4 regions of the Lysinibacillus sp. NPDC086135 genome follow, and region 2 is predicted to be linked to each of the others. Evidence: riboswitches for the same ligand, from Rfam matches in the RefSeq annotation. Region 2 holds a riboswitch; each other region holds the start of a gene.
What was found. A riboswitch is a leader RNA that binds a small molecule or an ion and turns the genes downstream of it on or off. The one in region 2 is predicted to bind S-adenosylmethionine.
Positions count from the first base shown of each region.

Region 1: linked by a shared signal. The riboswitch ahead of metK (methionine adenosyltransferase) and the one ahead of ACIPKN_RS08100 (Na+/H+ antiporter NhaC family protein) in region 2 are both predicted to bind S-adenosylmethionine.
Region 3: linked by a shared signal. The riboswitch ahead of ACIPKN_RS18585 (methionine ABC transporter ATP-binding protein) and the one ahead of ACIPKN_RS08100 (Na+/H+ antiporter NhaC family protein) in region 2 are both predicted to bind S-adenosylmethionine.
Region 4: linked by a shared signal. The riboswitch ahead of ACIPKN_RS22595 (O-acetylhomoserine aminocarboxypropyltransferase/cysteine synthase family protein) and the one ahead of ACIPKN_RS08100 (Na+/H+ antiporter NhaC family protein) in region 2 are both predicted to bind S-adenosylmethionine.

Region 1 covers NZ_JBIVCA010000001.1:24,327-28,543, forward strand. Annotated here, with positions in the region: gene pckA (phosphoenolpyruvate carboxykinase (ATP)) at 1-744, opposite strand, end outside; SAM riboswitch class I at 1,362-1,481, shown strand; gene metK (methionine adenosyltransferase) at 1,806-3,002, shown strand; gene ACIPKN_RS00135 (gamma carbonic anhydrase) at 3,181-3,699, opposite strand; gene ACIPKN_RS00140 (alpha/beta hydrolase) at 3,836-4,217, shown strand, end outside.
Region 2 covers NZ_JBIVCA010000004.1:252,644-256,860, reverse strand. Annotated here, with positions in the region: gene ACIPKN_RS08120 (VOC family protein) at 1-99, shown strand, start outside; gene crcB (fluoride efflux transporter CrcB) at 915-1,277, shown strand; gene crcB (fluoride efflux transporter CrcB) at 1,274-1,603, shown strand; gene ACIPKN_RS08105 (hypothetical protein) at 1,634-1,981, shown strand; SAM riboswitch class I at 2,219-2,326, shown strand; gene ACIPKN_RS08100 (Na+/H+ antiporter NhaC family protein) at 2,433-3,713, shown strand; gene ACIPKN_RS08095 (MFS transporter) at 3,827-4,217, opposite strand, start outside.
Region 3 covers NZ_JBIVCA010000015.1:70,541-74,757, forward strand. Annotated here, with positions in the region: gene ACIPKN_RS18575 (MetQ/NlpA family ABC transporter substrate-binding protein) at 11-865, opposite strand; gene ACIPKN_RS18580 (methionine ABC transporter permease) at 951-1,619, opposite strand; gene ACIPKN_RS18585 (methionine ABC transporter ATP-binding protein) at 1,609-2,637, opposite strand; SAM riboswitch class I at 2,927-3,031, opposite strand; gene ACIPKN_RS18590 (thioredoxin family protein) at 3,096-3,398, opposite strand; gene ACIPKN_RS18595 (toprim domain-containing protein) at 3,414-3,755, opposite strand; gene gcvH (glycine cleavage system protein GcvH) at 4,191-4,217, opposite strand, start outside.
Region 4 covers NZ_JBIVCA010000022.1:49,674-53,890, reverse strand. Annotated here, with positions in the region: gene ACIPKN_RS22600 (hypothetical protein) at 1-178, opposite strand, end outside; gene ACIPKN_RS22595 (O-acetylhomoserine aminocarboxypropyltransferase/cysteine synthase family protein) at 533-1,834, opposite strand; SAM riboswitch class I at 1,952-2,064, opposite strand; gene ACIPKN_RS22590 (glycerol-3-phosphate acyltransferase) at 2,362-2,994, shown strand; gene ACIPKN_RS22585 (DASS family sodium-coupled anion symporter) at 3,459-4,217, shown strand, end outside.

The DNA of each region.
Region 1 (4,217 bases), on a different contig from region 2:
ACGGTCAGGATCAGCTGATAAAGTTGTTTTACCAGTACCAGATAAACCGAAGAATAATGCAACATCTCCAGCTTCACCAACGTTTGCTGAGCAGTGCATTGAAAGGATGCCTTGTTGTGGTAACAAGTAGTTCATAATACCGAAAATAGATTTTTTGATTTCACCAGCGTATTCAGTACCACCGATTAGGATAATTTTCTTTTCTAGTGATACAATGATGAATGTTTCAGAAGCAGTACCATCAATAGCAGGATCTGCTTTAAAGTTAGGAGCTGAGATAACTGTGAAGTCAGCAACATGAGAAGCCAATTCTTCTTCAGTTGGACGGATAAATAATTGATGAGCGAAAAGATTGTGCCAAGCATATTCATTGATTACTTGGATGCTTAATTGCGAATCTTTGTCAGCACCAGCAAAGCCTTTGAATACGAATAATTCTTCACGTTCTTTTAAATATTTTACTACTTTTACATATAAGTTATCGAACACTTCAGAAGAAATTGGTCGGTTAACTTTTCCCCAGTCAATTTTATCCTTTGTGCTCTCTTCTTCTACCGTATATTTATCTTTAGGTGAACGACCAGTGTATTTGCCAGTTTCTGCACGAACTGCGCCATCTACTGTTAACATAGCTTCACCACGAGATGTAGCTTTTTCAGCTAATTGTGGTACTGAAAGTTGAACATTAATGTTACCGCCGTTTAATAATTCCTTCAGTTCGTTTGCAATTTCTACTGAATTCATCGATTAAATACCATCCTTTTTTATAGTATTCCCTTGAGTCTGAGGGAGATTTTCTTAATTTCAAAAATAGTATAACACAATTGCTTAAATAATCTATACTAATTCAGAAATTATTTTTCAGATTTTATTACTTTTCAAGAAAACGACAAAAAGTAAATTGATTCGTTTTTATAATGCTTTTTACCCTATTTATAAGTGATCACACATTCACTTTCGACACAGCAAAATTGTGTTTGGAAGCTTTTGGCTAACATGGGGTTCGCACAGGATGTGAAGTTTTAGCTTGTTTTTTATAGTTGGAGCTTGTCTTCGACTAAAAAGGGGCTATAATCATATTCATCCACCACATGTTTTGTAGCTAACGCTTTGCTTTTGCTGCAAAATGTACTGTAAAGGGTTACACATATGTTAACACATGATGTGAGGTGGAGAGTAGGGATTATTTTGTTTTAATTTACAGCATAACCCAAATTCCTTTCTGTATAAATCCCATACTTTCTTTGAATACAACCAATTATGCCACAGCATGCTTTCGCCAGAGAAGACACTCGCTGAAAGAAGATAAAAATATTTGACAATGTTCGACCATTTACGTATTATGAGATATTGAACGGATACTCTTATCCCGAGCTGGTGGAGGGTCAGGCCCTGTGAAACCCGGCAACCTGCATGAACTATTTCACGACATGCGCTGGTGCCAATCTGATGCAAGGGGAAACTCCCTTGAACGATAAGAGTGAAAGGTTACGAAGTCATTATTCCTTTCCTCATGTTAAGTAAGCGTGAGAAAAGGATTTTTTTATTGTTAAAAACGAATTAAAGGAAAGTATACAGTCCTTTCCTTATTATAATGACGGATCTTTCGAAAATCCTCGTGTTAAAAGCATCAGCTGTTTATTTGTGCGAAAGCGTAGTGACAGCAACAAATGTTTACTGTGCGAAAGTGCAACGACAGCAACAACGGCTTGAGAGTTCAATCCTTAGGGGCGAACTTGACATGGGTAATGAGTACCGTATTAATTCGCAAATATTATTTGTAAAAGTAATAGGAGGAAAATCAAATGACAAACCGTCGACTGTTTACATCAGAGAGTGTAACAGAAGGACATCCAGACAAAATTTGTGACCAAATCTCGGATGCCATTTTAGATGCTATTTTAGCAGAAGATCCAAACGCGCGTGTAGCGTGTGAAACAACAGTAACAACAGGCTTAGCGTTAGTAGCAGGAGAAATTACTACTTCTACTTATGTAGATATTAAAGGTATCGTTCGTGATACTGTAGCAGAAATCGGTTATACACGTGGGAAATACGGCTTTGATGCTGAAAACCTAGCAGTACTTGTTGCGATTGGCGAGCAATCACCTGATATTGCCCAAGGTGTTGACCAAGCATTAGAGGCGCGTGAAGGCTCTATGACAGACGCTGACATTGAAGCAATTGGTGCAGGTGACCAAGGTTTAATGTTCGGTTATGCATGTAACGAAACGCCAGAGCTTATGCCATTACCAATTAGTTTAGCGCATAAATTAGCTCGTCGTTTAACGGAAGTACGTAAATCTGGTGAATTAGCATATTTACGCCCAGATGGAAAAACGCAAGTAACGGTTGAATATGATGAAAACAATGTACCAGTACGCGTTGATACGATTGTCATTTCAACACAGCATGATGAAGAAGCTACACTTGAGCAAATTCAAGCAGACTTAAAAGAATTCGTTATTACTCCAGTTGTTCCAAGTGAATTACTAGATGCCGATACTAAATATTTCATCAACCCAACTGGCCGATTCGTAATTGGTGGTCCTAAAGGGGATGCTGGTTTAACTGGACGTAAAATCATCGTTGATACATACGGTGGCTATGCACGTCATGGTGGAGGTGCTTTCTCAGGTAAGGATGCAACTAAGGTAGACCGTTCAGCGGCATATGCAGCACGCTATGTGGCGAAAAATATCGTAGCTGCTGGTTTAGCTGATCGAGCTGAAGTACAACTAGCTTATGCGATTGGTGTTGCTCAACCTGTATCTATTGCTGTTGATACATTTGGAACAGGAAAAGTTACGGAAAGTGAAATTGTAAAATGGGTACGCGAGCTATTTGATCTACGCCCAGCGGGGATTATTAAAATGCTTAACCTTCGTCGTCCTATTTATAAGCAAACTGCCGCATATGGTCACTTCGGTCGTACAGATTTAAATGTACCTTGGGAACAAACAGACAAAGCTGACGCATTAAAAGAAAAAGCAGGTTTATAAACTATTCAGCTAAAGCAATGAAGTGTCTGGAAAAATATTTTAAAATACTATTACAGAAAGGGGCTCAATATTCTTATAGCCCCTTTCACTGTTTTTAACGAAAAAAATAAGCTCCTAATCATAATCATGGGGGGCTCGGTTACCCAAGAAAACGTGGAGCTGCTTTGATTTAGTTAAATTAATTTTTTAGTTGAAGAGATTTATAGTATTGACCCTTTTCTACATATTCACGTATGATGCGTTCCATATCTTCTTTATCTTCATCATTTAATTCTCTTACAACTTTTGCAGGACGGCCTAGTGCTAAGCTATTTGGAGGAATTACTTTGCCTGGAGGAACTAGACTACCCGCCCCAATGAATGCACCCTCTCCAATCTCCGCTCCGTCTAATACTATAGAGCCCATACCTATTAAGGCTTTTTTTCGAATCGTACAGCTATGTAAAGTTACTTGATGTCCTACTGTTACTTCATCTTCAATAATTAGTGGATATTTAGGGCTTTGATGTAAGCAACAGAGGTCTTGAATACTAACTCTTTTTCCTATAATTGTTGGTGATACATCTCCTCGAATAACTGTGTTAAACCAAATTGTTGTTTCAGCACCTATTGTAACGTCGCCAGTAACTGTTGCATAATCAGCAATGAAAACAGAAGGATCGATATTGGGTTTTTTACCTTTAAATGGATAGATCATGAGTATCGCCTCTTTTCTTTCTATGATGTAATATTATCGTATCAAATACGCAACATGATGGAAATATAAAATTAAAATGATCTAGATATTCCGATATAATCATTGTGTAATTATTTTTTTAGGAGGACTATGTGAAATGTGGAAATGGGAAGCTGATGGACAAGCAAAGGCTGTGGTTGCTATTCTTCATGGTGCATATGAAAATCACCGTTGGTATGCATGGCTTATAGAAAAACTTAGATTGGAAGGCTTCCACATAGTCATGGGGGATTTACCTAATCATGGAGTAAATGTAGGATATTCAAAAATTCACGATGAAGATTTTAAAGAATACAACAAATATACAAGGAATTTAATCGAGAATGCATTTTCGTATAATTTACCTGTCATTTTAATAGGACATGGGCTTGGCGCGACTCTATTACTACATACCATGCAAAAACGAAAATATGAATGTGCAGGAATTATTTTAACTTCACCATGGCTTCATTTAAAGCTATTGCCAGGTAAACTCTCAA
Region 2 (4,217 bases):
TTAGAAGATCCAGATGGATATGTTTTTACAATAACGGAAAGTGTCGATTCCAATAAAGACTTTGATACTGTCATTGACAATGTTAAAGGTCAATTATAGTAATAATAAATTATGACATGTTTGCAACAGCAAAAACACGTTGTACTTGTGTTAAGTAGCTGGCAGAATGGTAAAAAAGAATCAAGTTCAAAAAAACTGTAAGTAGTATCCTTGTTTTCCTACAATTTGACAATACGATTACTGTGTTAAATACAAATTTTTCAATTCTAGAAGACCCTAAACGAACAAATCTAGTTCGAAAGGGGCTTCCAGCAATTGATCGGAACAATTTTTAGATTTATCACCCTAATTTTTAAATTTATCACCCAACATTTTTAACTTATCGCCTAACTTTTTAAATTTATCACCTAACGTTAATTTATCGCCCATCCTCCCAATAAATTAAAGAATAGTAAACACGGAGACTGTCCCCTGCTTTCCATTAAGGGTGTAAAAATGCCATCCATCTTTGCTACGCCAACATCCATCGGTGCAAGTTGAATAGAAGAGACACGAACGTCAAACTGAAGCATCGTTTATTGTTTTGAACTTTACTGTGCGCTTTTCAAGGCATCAGCTCTATTGTTATTATTATTTTTGTATTATTGTTTTTTCCGTTAGCGGGTTTTCTGTCAACGGATTAACCGTTGTCGGATTTCAATTGAACGATGTAATAGTGTTTGAAATACTAAAGAGTTTCTTATTTAGAACTAAAATTTTGTTATGATATATGGACATTAACTACGAAGTATTTTGGAAGGAAATATAAAAATCGTAAAACGGTGATATTTTCTATATATCTATAGAAAAATATCTAAAATGTTGTTCACATGATACACTTTTTAATATAGACATTTTAGTAAGGAGTCTTTACTTTGAAATCATTTTTAGCTGTTGGAATTGGCGGATTTTTGGGTGCCATCTGTCGATATAACCTTGGTCTAGCACTTTCAAATAACGGTGGTTTTCCATTTGCGACACTTTGTATGAACTTAATTGGCTGCTTTTGTTTAGCGTGGCTATTTACTACGTTTACAAAGCGAACGCCTGTTATTATAGGAATTGGTACTGGCTTTTTTGGTGCCTTTACAACCTTTTCGACATTTTCTTTAGAAACACTATTACTTTTGCAGGATAGTAAATGGCTCCAAGCCGTTCTTTATATTTTAGCAAGTGTTTTTGGCGGTTTAGCTTGTGCATGGCTAGGATTTAAACTAGCAAAGGGGCGCATCGTATGATAATTATTGGCATCGGTGGATTTTTGGGTGCACTAACACGATTTTATCTAGGAAAATTGATTGTCCATACATACCCATGGGCAACATTTTTTATTAATATAACTGGGTCTTTTGCGCTTGGCTTTTTATTTGCGCTACATCCAAGTGATTGGATTTGGCATTTTATAGGGATTGGTTTTTTAGGAGCCTATACGACTTTTTCGACATTCGGTTTTGAATGTTTGACGCTCTTAGAGCAGCAAAAATGGAGACAAGCGATTGTTTATATAGGCATTACCGTTTTATTCGGTTTACTTTTCGCTGCTCTTGGCTTTTACCTTGTGTAGCCGCATTTTTAAAAAACTAGAGGTGATTTTTTGACACAGCCATCCATTAAACAATTACAAGCACTCGAAGCTGACATTGAACAAACACTATATAGTTTAATCGACCTAGAACTAGAAGAAAACTTTCCAGAAATGAATACACGCTTTGCACAATTACTTGCAAAGGTACAGGCGGTACAATTAATTGATTATAAGCTTGACGTCCTAGTTGACCCTCAAGCATTTGCAACAGAAACATGTACTCTACTACAAAGTTTAATAGAGGCAAAGGCTAGACCACAAAAAAGACAACGCCTCCTAACACATCGTATGATTTTAAAAATATGGCTACGTAAAAATCAACGCTTTATGACGGAATTTTTACCACAAATGTTTTAGGCGCCCCTACTTCTAAGGGCGCCTTCTTTTTCCCTTTTTAGTTGTTAAATCAAATTGTGCTGCGTTAGACTATTAAAGCCTTCAATAGCGGCACCAAAAATTCACACTTTCCTATCCTCTTACTTGTTCAATCTCCTTAATTAATATAGCTTTTAATCAAGCTTGATTAAAAATATGTTGCAAATATCGACTTTTTATTATAATATTTATTATTGTGAAAAAAAATAATATATTTGCTTCTTATCAAGAGAGATGGAGGGACTGGCCCGATGAAATCTCGGCAGCGGAACTTATGATTTAAGTTACTGTGCCAAATCCAGCAGGCAAAGGCTTGATAGATAAGAGGAGTGTTTTATAGATATAAGGCCTCTTCTTGTTGATACAAGAAGAGGCCTTTTTTCGTAAAAAGAATGGACAAAAGACGTGTCCAATTTTATTTTTGGAGGTAGACATGAAGAAAGAGAATCCATGGGCGCTGATCCCATTTGTTGTTTTTTTGATTTTATTTATTGGTTCAGGGGTTATTACAGGTGATTTTTACGCCTTTCCTGTTATTGTAGCCATTTCCATTTCAGGCGCTGTCGCTTTAGCGATGAATCGAAAAGAATCGTTTGCGCAAAAGGTTGATATTTTTTGCAAAGGCGCAGGAAATTTAAATGTCATGCTGATGGTTGTTATTTTTCTTTTGGCTGGGGCCTTTTCAGCGGTAGCAAAAGGCATGGGGGCAGTGGATTCCACTGTAAACTTTGCTTTATCGGTCGTTCCGCCAAATCTGCTTGTCGTAGGCTTATTCATCATTGCCTGCTTTATTTCCCTATCAATGGGTACATCGGTGGGGACGATTGTTGCGCTAGCGCCAATTGGAGTTGGCATAAGCGAGCATATCGAGCTTTCCATGGCTTTAGTAATGGCAGCAATTGTTGGCGGTTCAATGTTTGGCGATAATTTATCTTTTATTTCAGATACAACCATTACTGCCGTTCGTTCACAAGGTGCACAAATGAAGGATAAATTTAAGGTGAATTTTTGGATTGTGTTGCCGGCAGCTATTGTAACGAGCCTTATTTTAGGGTTCATTACAATGGGTGAAACTGCACAAGTGGAGCATTTAAGCTATAGTTGGGTAAAAATTGTTCCCTATGTTTTGGTCATTATTTTAGCGTTAGCTGGAATGAATGTTTTCCTTGTTCTGGCATCTGGGATTGTTCTCGCCGGGGCTGTTGGCTTAGCGGATGGCAGCTATCATTTAATGAGCCTTTTTCAAAAGATCGGCGAAGGAATGTCAGGCATGTATGAAATGGCATTCCTTGCGATATTAATAGCTGGAATGGTGGAGGTTATAAAGTTTAACGGAGGGATTGATTTTCTACTTCACCTTGCAACAAAAAGAATTAAATCGAAAAAAGGTGCTGAATTTGGTATTGCCGGTCTTGTAGGCCTAACTAATTTATCGACGGCCAATAACACGATTGCTATTTTAATTGCTGGTCCGCTTGCAAAAAATATTGCTGAACAGTATGAGATTGAGCCAAGAAAGTCCGCAAGTATATTAGATATTTTCTCCTGTACGATTCAAGGCCTTCTACCATACGGAGCCCAATTCCTGGCAGCCGCAAGTGTAGCCGGAATTTCACCAGTGAGCATGTTACAATACTCTTTCTATCCAGTTCTTATAGGAATTTGCGGAACCATCGCTATCCTCATCGGATACCCGAAAGGAAAGAAAGCCTAAGCTTCATACTTAAAAAACATTGATTTACCACTAAATTATTCCAATTGTTTTGAAATAATCAAAACAATTGGATTTTTTTGAGGCTATTCATTTTTTTGTGATAGAGATAATACCTAAAAGTTACAAATATAGACGTTTCTCATTAGTACTTCGTAACGTCTATATTTGACCATAAATCCAATTCCAAGAATAGGTCCAATCGCTAATATTGTAAAGACCCACTCCCAACCTATGATCCTCTGTATAATCGGGATTAGGTTTATTGAAAATATAGTAAGTAAGAAACCAATACACATTTGAAAAGTAAGGGCTGTACCTACATAATCAACATCGGCTATTTCTGAAACTGCAGCAGAAAATTGGGCGGAATCAGATATGATAGACATCCCCCAAATCATGGAGATTATTAACGTTAAGCAAATATACTGCCCAAATGTAAAACCTATTACTAGCGAACAGATAGCACTAATAAACATAGAAATAATCGTTAAATTGGCTCTTCCG
Region 3 (4,217 bases), on a different contig from region 2:
TAAATTCCAATTATTTAACTGGTACAACTGAGCCTTTCCATTCTTCAATAATGAAGTCTTGGATTTCTTTAGATTTTAATACTTCTATTAATTTTTTAATTTCAGGTTTTGTTTCATCACCTGCACGTACAGCGACAATATTTACATATGGAGACTCTTTATCTTCAAGAGAAATTGCATCTTTCAATGGATTTAAGCCGTTATCGATTGCAAAGTTCGAGTTGATTAGAACCGCATCACCTTCATTATTTTCGTACATTTGTACAAGCATTTCAGGCGCTGTATTTGCATCGAATTTGAAGTTTTTAGGGTTTTCTGCGATATCTTTTATTTCTGCTGCTGTTTTATCAACACCATCTTTTAATTTAATTAAGCCCTTAGCTTCTAACAATGAAAGCATACGACCGTGGTCTGAAACTGAGCTAGAAAGTAAAATTGTTGCCCCCTCTGGAAGATCCTCAAGAGATTTATATTTTTTAGAGTAAATTCCGATTGGTTCAATGTGAATAGCAGCAGCATTTACAAAGTCATAACCATTCTCTTTCATGCTAAGCTCTAAGAAAGGTAGGTGTTGGAAGTAGTTCGCGTCAAGTTCGCCAGATTCTAAATGTTGGTTTGGTAATACATAGTCTTGATATTTTTCAATTTTAAGATCGATACCTTCTTTAGCTAAAATTGGTTTTGCTTTTTCCAAAATAATAGCATGTGGTGTATTCGAAGCACCTACTGTTAATGTTACATTTTCTTTACTGTCACTATCACTAGATGATGAGCTTGAGCCTGTTTCTTCTTTTTTACCAGCACCACAAGCGGCTAGAGCTAGTACTAATACAGATAAAAATAAACCTGTTAATAACTTCTTCATTTTATTACTCTCCCTTTTTACTTATATTAAATATGTTAGCGGTATAAAACCGAGATAACCAAATGTTTGTAGTGTGATGCTCTTTTTAACGTTTATCTGTTTTCGCTGTAATTAAGTCGCCAATCCATTGAATAATAAATACTACTATTAAGATTAATATAGTCGCCATTAAAGTTACATCTGAGCGATTACGTTGGAAGCCATCTAAGAATGCTAAGTTTCCTAGACCACCTGCACCGATAATACCTGCCATCGCAGTATAACCAACAAGCGCTACAGCCGTTACAGTAAGACCAGAAATAAGCGCTGGTAACGATTCGGGAATTAATACTTTCCAAATAATCGTTGACGTTTTGGCACCCATTGAACGAGCCGCTTCAATAACACCTTTATCAATTTCGCGCAAGGCAATTAATACCATTCGTGCATAAAATGGTGCAGCTCCAATAATTAATGCTGGTAAAGCCGCGTCTGCGCCACGAATTGTGCCGAGTAAAAATTTCGTAAATGGAATTAATAAGATAATCAATACGATAAATGGGATCGAACGGAAAATATTAACGATTGATCCTGTTAAAAAATTCACAATTTTATTGGCCCATAGTTGGTTGGGACTTGATAAAAATAATAAGATTCCAATTACTAATCCAAGTATAAATGTGATGACCGTAGAAATTGTTGTCATGTACAATGTTTCATACGTAGCGTCCCACATTTTTTCCCAGTCGACATTCGGAAAGAGACTAGTTAGCATTTGCAATCACCTCCGTTTGTACTTCAACTGTATTTAAGTAGCTAAGTGCAGCAGCAACATTGGCCACTAAGCCATCAATTTGCACAATAAGTGTACCGTACGCTCCATTTTTCGTTTGCGAAATATTACCATGTACAATACTTACTTCTACATCAAACTGTTTCACAAGATGTGAAATGACAGGCTGCTCTGTTTTTTCTCCTACAAAGATTAGCTTCACAAGTTGTCCATTAGGATAATTTGCTTTAATTTGTGCCACAGTTTCCTGTGTTTCCTTCGTATCTGTAATTTGAGAAACGAATTTTTTCGTAATGGCCGCTTGTGGAGCTTGGAATACTTGTAATACTTCACCACGTTCTACAATTTCTCCAGCTTCCATAACCGCTACACGATGACAAATCTTACGAATAACGTGCATCTCATGTGTAATTAACACAATCGTTAGACCTAATCGTTCGTTAATATCGACAAGTAGATCAAGAATAGCATCTGTCGTCTCTGGATCGAGTGCGGATGTTGCCTCATCACATAACAATACCTCTGGATTATTAGCAAGTGCACGAGCGATACCTACCCGTTGTTTTTGTCCCCCTGATAGTTGTGATGGATATGCTTTTTCGCGCCCTTCCAAGCCAACTAGTGCAATCAATTCTTTCACATGTGCTTCACGTTTTGCCTTTGGCACACCTGCGATTTCGAGTGGGAAAGCGATGTTTTCTGCAACAGTTCTAGACCAAAGTAAATTGAAATGCTGGAAAATCATACTTACCTTTTGTCTAGCATCCCTAAGCTTTTGCCCCTTTATGGATGAAAACTCTTGATTGTTAACCGTCACCGTACCAGATGTAGGCTTTTCTAACCCATTTAACAAGCGAATCATTGTACTTTTACCAGCGCCACTATAGCCGATAATGCCGAAAATTTCACCTTTATTAATAGAAAGGTTGACGTCTTTAACTGCTGTTAATTCGCCATTCGTAGTTTTGTATTTCTTCGTAATATTTTGAAGATTAATCATAGCGAATTCTCCTTTTCTCATATCAATTATGCCTCGGCATAAGGTCACTCAGTCGTTGTTGTTGCTGTCGCTTCGCTTTCGCACAGATAAAACCGTGTTGCTGTCGCTTCGTTTTATCGCCACAGGACATGGCGTTCTTAGACTGAGTTCCTCTATTTCAGCGGATTTCTTTTGTACCGAAAGCGTAGTGACAGGTACAGGTGTTTGGACATCCGCTGAAAGAAGTTAAAAAAACCCCTTCACTTATAGACAAGTAGAAGGGGTCACGTAACTTATACGCTAAACCGTTCTCTCATCTTTCAAAGATAAATCTTTGGGTGATTTGGCACCTTTTCACGTTTGTGATGGTTGCTGGGCTTCATAGGGCACTTCCCTCCGCCGCTCTTTATAAGAGTTCGATATATTTATTGTTTTTTTAATATATTTGTTACTTTACCACGCGATTAATATTCCGTCAATTAATTTTTTAACAATTCGTATAAATACGGTACAGATTGAAAGGCATAAACCTTTGCTGTCATTTCTCCGCCTTCATATACGAGTAAACATGGTACACTTTCGATTTTATTATCATAAGCTATTTGCTCTATAAAATTTATATTCGCTTTACCAACCTGTAGTTGTGGCAACAATTGTTCAACAACCATCATCATTTTCGATGCAACTGCGCACGTTCCACACATTGGCGTATATAAATAAAAGGCAGCCTTTTCACCGGACTGGATAGCCGCGTTCCACTGCTCTATTGACCATTCTTCCATCTTTTTCACGCAACCTTACAAAATATACTCATTATGGATTGAGAAATGTGCACGAAGCAATATCGCCGCTAACACTTTCCTCGGAGTTGTCTCAACTTCCTTATATGTTGGCATCGTCCGTAAATGCTCAGCCTCTGGATAATGTCTGTCCATTAATGCCCGTAGCTTATTACCTGATGTATCTGCATCAAAAAATGTATAAAGCTCACAACCCTCATATGGATCGAGTAGCTCTTCTAATTGATGCACACCAATTGTACCATTTGTACAAAGTATTTTTACGTCTTCATTTAAAATAGGTTCGATTTGAAGTTTATCCGATCGGCCTTCGACAATTAAGCATTTTCCCTCGAACATCACGCCACCCCCATTTAGACATAGCCCTTATAATTCATTATATCAATAAACCTTGTCGTTGATACAGTTAGATACCTATTAATAAAGGAATATACTTGCATTTACTTCACCAACTATAGTGGAAGAATGAATGAGGATAATAAAAAACGTCGGTAGTTTCCGACGTTTTTCTGATTAATTTAGCCTCGACATAATTGCGTCCGGAATCGGCTTTGTGCTTAGGCCTGCACGATGGCCGACACGATGTCGGTCATTTCGGTAATGCCACAGGACGTGGCGTTTTTACCGATGCAGGTCAGTTAGCCATTATCGCATGGATGCGATGATGGCTAACATCCTTTAAGCACTCCTATCCGATTCCGTGACATCCGCCGGAGGCTTTAACTTCTTTTAGCTGATGTTTGGACACCTGCTGAAAGAAGCTAAAGGCTTGTCTTATTCTGCAATCATTTCTTCGTATTG
Region 4 (4,217 bases), on a different contig from region 2:
CTTCCTCTTTGACATAGACCATTTCATTAAAAGCAGAATGTCCAAAGTTCTCTTGCCATTTACGTTCAACTGACGCAAGTATGTTTTGAATGGACATGTTGTTCACAAACACATGACCTTCATTTAATTCATAAATAAGATAAGATGCAATGTTTTGCGCACTATACACATTTCCCATTTAAAACACTCCTTTATCATCAGTTTTGTAGAAAGAGTAGCTACTGGCTGAGTAACTACTCCTCTTCATCTATTCAAAAGTGGGGGAGCACTTATGAAACTAAATTAGTTTAAGCATTAATTGAAAACATTGGTTCTAGGTTGGTAGCCCTTCGAACACTTTTCTTATTTCCTAGTATAAAACAAGGAATTAAGAAAATCAATAATACTTATAAAATTACTAGGTATTAATTTTCAGCTTCTTCACCAAATGAGGAGAGCGGATGATGTAGCAACGTTTGACGCATTACCAAATGAGGCCTATCGAATGAGAAAATACGTAAACGCTACAACATTAGCCAATGTCCTTTATTTATTAAGCTTCTACTTTTTGTTGTGAAGCTGTTACTTGTTCAATAGCTTGTTCTAAATCTTCAATGATGTCCTCTACTGCCTCTAAACCGATGGATAAGCGAATGAGCGACTCGGTTACGCCAGTTTGGATTAGCTCTTCAGCAGATAGTTGCTGATGTGTAGTAGATGCTGGATGAATAATTAATGATTTCGCATCCCCTACATTTGCTACGTGCGAGAATAATTTCACACTATCTATTAATTTACGCCCTGCTTCACGTCCACCTTTAATACCAAATGTAAGCACTGAACCGAAGCCATTTTTTAAATATTTTTTAGCTAAATTATAGGTAGGGAAATCTTCTAAGCCGTTGTAATTTACATATTCCACAGATGGGTGGTTTCGTAAATATTCAGCTACCGCTAATGCATTTTCATTGTGTTTAGGAATACGCAAATGAAGCGTTTCTAAACCTTGTAATAAATTAAATGCTGCATCTGCACTTAATGTTGGACCAAAGTCGCGTAGTAATTGCACACGCAATTTTGTGGCGAATGCTGCCTCTGCTGTGTCAATACCATAACGTAAACCGTGATAAGAAGCATCTGGCTCAGTAAAACCTGGGAAACGGCCACGAGTCCAATCGAACTTCCCTGCATCTACTACAACGCCACCTAACGTTGTTCCGTGGCCACCAATCCATTTTGTTGCGGAATGAACAACAATATCTGCACCGTAGTCAATTGGTGTAGAGCCATATGGTGAAGCAAATGTGCTATCAATAATTAATGGCAAGCCGTTTTCATGTGCTATATTTGCTACTGCTTCAATATCTAGTACCTTTAAACTTGGGTTACCGTAAATTTCAGCGAACACGGCCTTTGTTTTATCAGTAATAGCTGCTCGGAAATTTTCTGGATTTGTTTCGTCTACAAAAATCGTTTTAATACCGTAGTTTGGTAGTGTGTTGGCGAATAAATTATAAGTACCTCCGTATAAAGAGCTACCTGCAACGATTTCATCGCCTGCCCCTACAAGATTTAAAATGGAGAATGCGATAGCTGCTGCACCAGATGAAAGTGCTACCGCTGCTGTACCGCCTTCTAATAAAGCGACGCGTTTTTCAAAAACATCTACAGTTGGGTTTGTAATTCGTGTGTAAATATTGCCGGCTTCCTCTAAGGCAAAAAGACGTTGCGCATGAGCAGTGTCTTTAAAAACGAAAGCCGTTGAGCGATATATCGGTACTGTTCGTGATCCTGTTACCGGGTCTGGCTCTTGGCCACCGTGTAACAGCAATGTTTCTGGTTTAAATTTTGTCATTGTATACCTCCAAATGGTTATTTTTTTACGATGGTACCGGAGATGAGGAGGATTTTTTTAGTAGAAAACAAAAACCCTCTTCAGCTAAGAAGAGGGTTGCGGCTGCAAGTTTTCCTCCCCTTATCTGCCAGATCCAATAAGAATCTGTAGGAATTAGCACCTTAGCAAGTTCATCACTTACTGGTTGCCGGGCATCATAGGGCCTATCCCTCCGCCGCTCTTGATAAGAGTATGAGATTCAATTTCCATCGTTGTTACACAGTATAAACATAGACTTTTTCACTGTCAATACTAAAATTTTATTTTTTCTGAAACTTCCGTCTGCTTTTTTACGTAATACGAACGCATACACTATTTTGATATTTATTGTTTTTATCACCAAAATGTGGGGTTGATTACAGTTCCGACTATGTGCTCTCCTAGGGGCGCCCAGTCTCCACTCCAATCAACTTTAGGGCATATGTTATAACAAACGTCATTCCTAACTTTTAGTGACGAGCCTATTTTATTTTGAAAGGAGAATTTTTATGATAAAAGCCGTTATTATTTTTCTTCTTGTTGGTTATTTGATTGGCTGTATTCACGGCTCTAAAGTTGCTCAGTTTTTATCTGGGGTAGATTTAAAAAAGACTGGTCATGGCAATGCAGGTGCCTCTAACGCAACACTTTCCCTTGGCTGGAAATACGGCATATTAGTTGCACTGATCGATATCAGCAAAGGCGTTGCAGCTATAAACTGTGCACATGCCTATTTAGCAGATATAACACAATTAACAGAAGTACAAGTTTGGTTCTTCACGTATATTGTAGCTGCCGGTGTCATTCTAGGTCATAATTTCCCATTTTATATGGGCTTCAATGGCGGTAAAGGAACTGCTTCAATCATAGGGATATTACTTGCGATTGATTGGACAATTGGCTTATTTGCACTCATTTTATTTGTTATTTTATCTTTCGTAACGAACTATTTAATTGTCGGTGTACTTGAGTTTTATCTCGTTTTCTGTACAGCCACATATTTATGGATCCCTGGAACAGTCCCAACGATTATAGCCCTATTACTTTTTGGTATAGCCATCATTTTACATATCGAAAATATTAAGCGATTGCTGCTAGGAACTGAGCCTAAAGTGACTTCAGCATTCAAAAAGAAAAAATAAGGATCATCACCAAAACGTGTGGTTGATTTCCGTTCCGACTGGGTGCTTTGTTGCTGCCGCTTCGCTTTCGCACAGAAAACATCCGCTGCGCTGCAGGGTCTCGGGCCAACACGATGTTGGTCACGAAGGCGTTATCACAGGATGTGATGCTTTTAGTCTTCGTTCCTCTATCGCTGATCCCCTAGGAGTCGCCCAGCCTCCACTCCAATCAACTATTTACATAGTAGACGTTTTAACAAAAGTCATCCACAACTTTTTGGTGATGAATCAAAAATAATATCTTTTGGATATTTTTGTCTTTTCTATGACCGTCTATTTGCTCGCAACTGCCCATTATCGCTATAAATAGAGAGTATTTCACATACTAGTTTTTTTACAATAAATAGACAAATTAACTTTCTTAATAAAGCATTTTACTAGCCGATGTGAAAATTACAGTCATGTTTAAGAAAGGATGAAAAGGTATGTCTACTTCTGAACAAGCAAAACCAAAACGTAATTTGAAACCACTCTGGATTGGATTAGCCTTCGCTTCATTAATCATCATTACTTTTTTACCTAACAACGGTGATTTACCTGTAGCCGGACAACGCGCTTTAGCTATTTTAGCTTTTGCGGTCATCCTTTGGGTTACAGAGGCAGTATCCTACCCTGTTAGCTCTGCTATGATTATTGCTCTCGTTACAATCTTATTAGGGTTAGCTCCATCAATGGAAGATTCAACGAGAGAGCTAGGCACTTCAGATGCATTAAAATTAGCATTAAGTGGATTTAGTAATTCAGCAGTAGCACTAGTAGCCGCAGCACTTTTCCTAGCGGCAGCCATGCAGATTACCAATTTACATAAAAGACTTGCGCTATGGATTCTTTCACTCGTAGGGACAAAAACGAAAGCCATTGTATTCGGTGCTATTTTAGTATCTATTGCACTCGCATTCTTTGTCCCTTCTGCTACTGCACGTGCAGGCGCAGTTGTGCCAATACTACTTGGAATGGTAGCAGCATTTGGTTTACAACGTGATAGTCGGCTTGCTGCTCTACTTGTCATTACCTCTGTGCAAGCTGTCTCTATTTGGAATATCGGTATAAAGACGGCAGCAGCTCAAAATATGGTCGCTTTAAACTTCATCAAAGAACAGTTTGGTGTGGATATTTCTTGGGGTGCTTGGTTACTTTATGCTGCTCCCTTCTCAATCATCATGTCAGTCGCTCTATTTTTCATT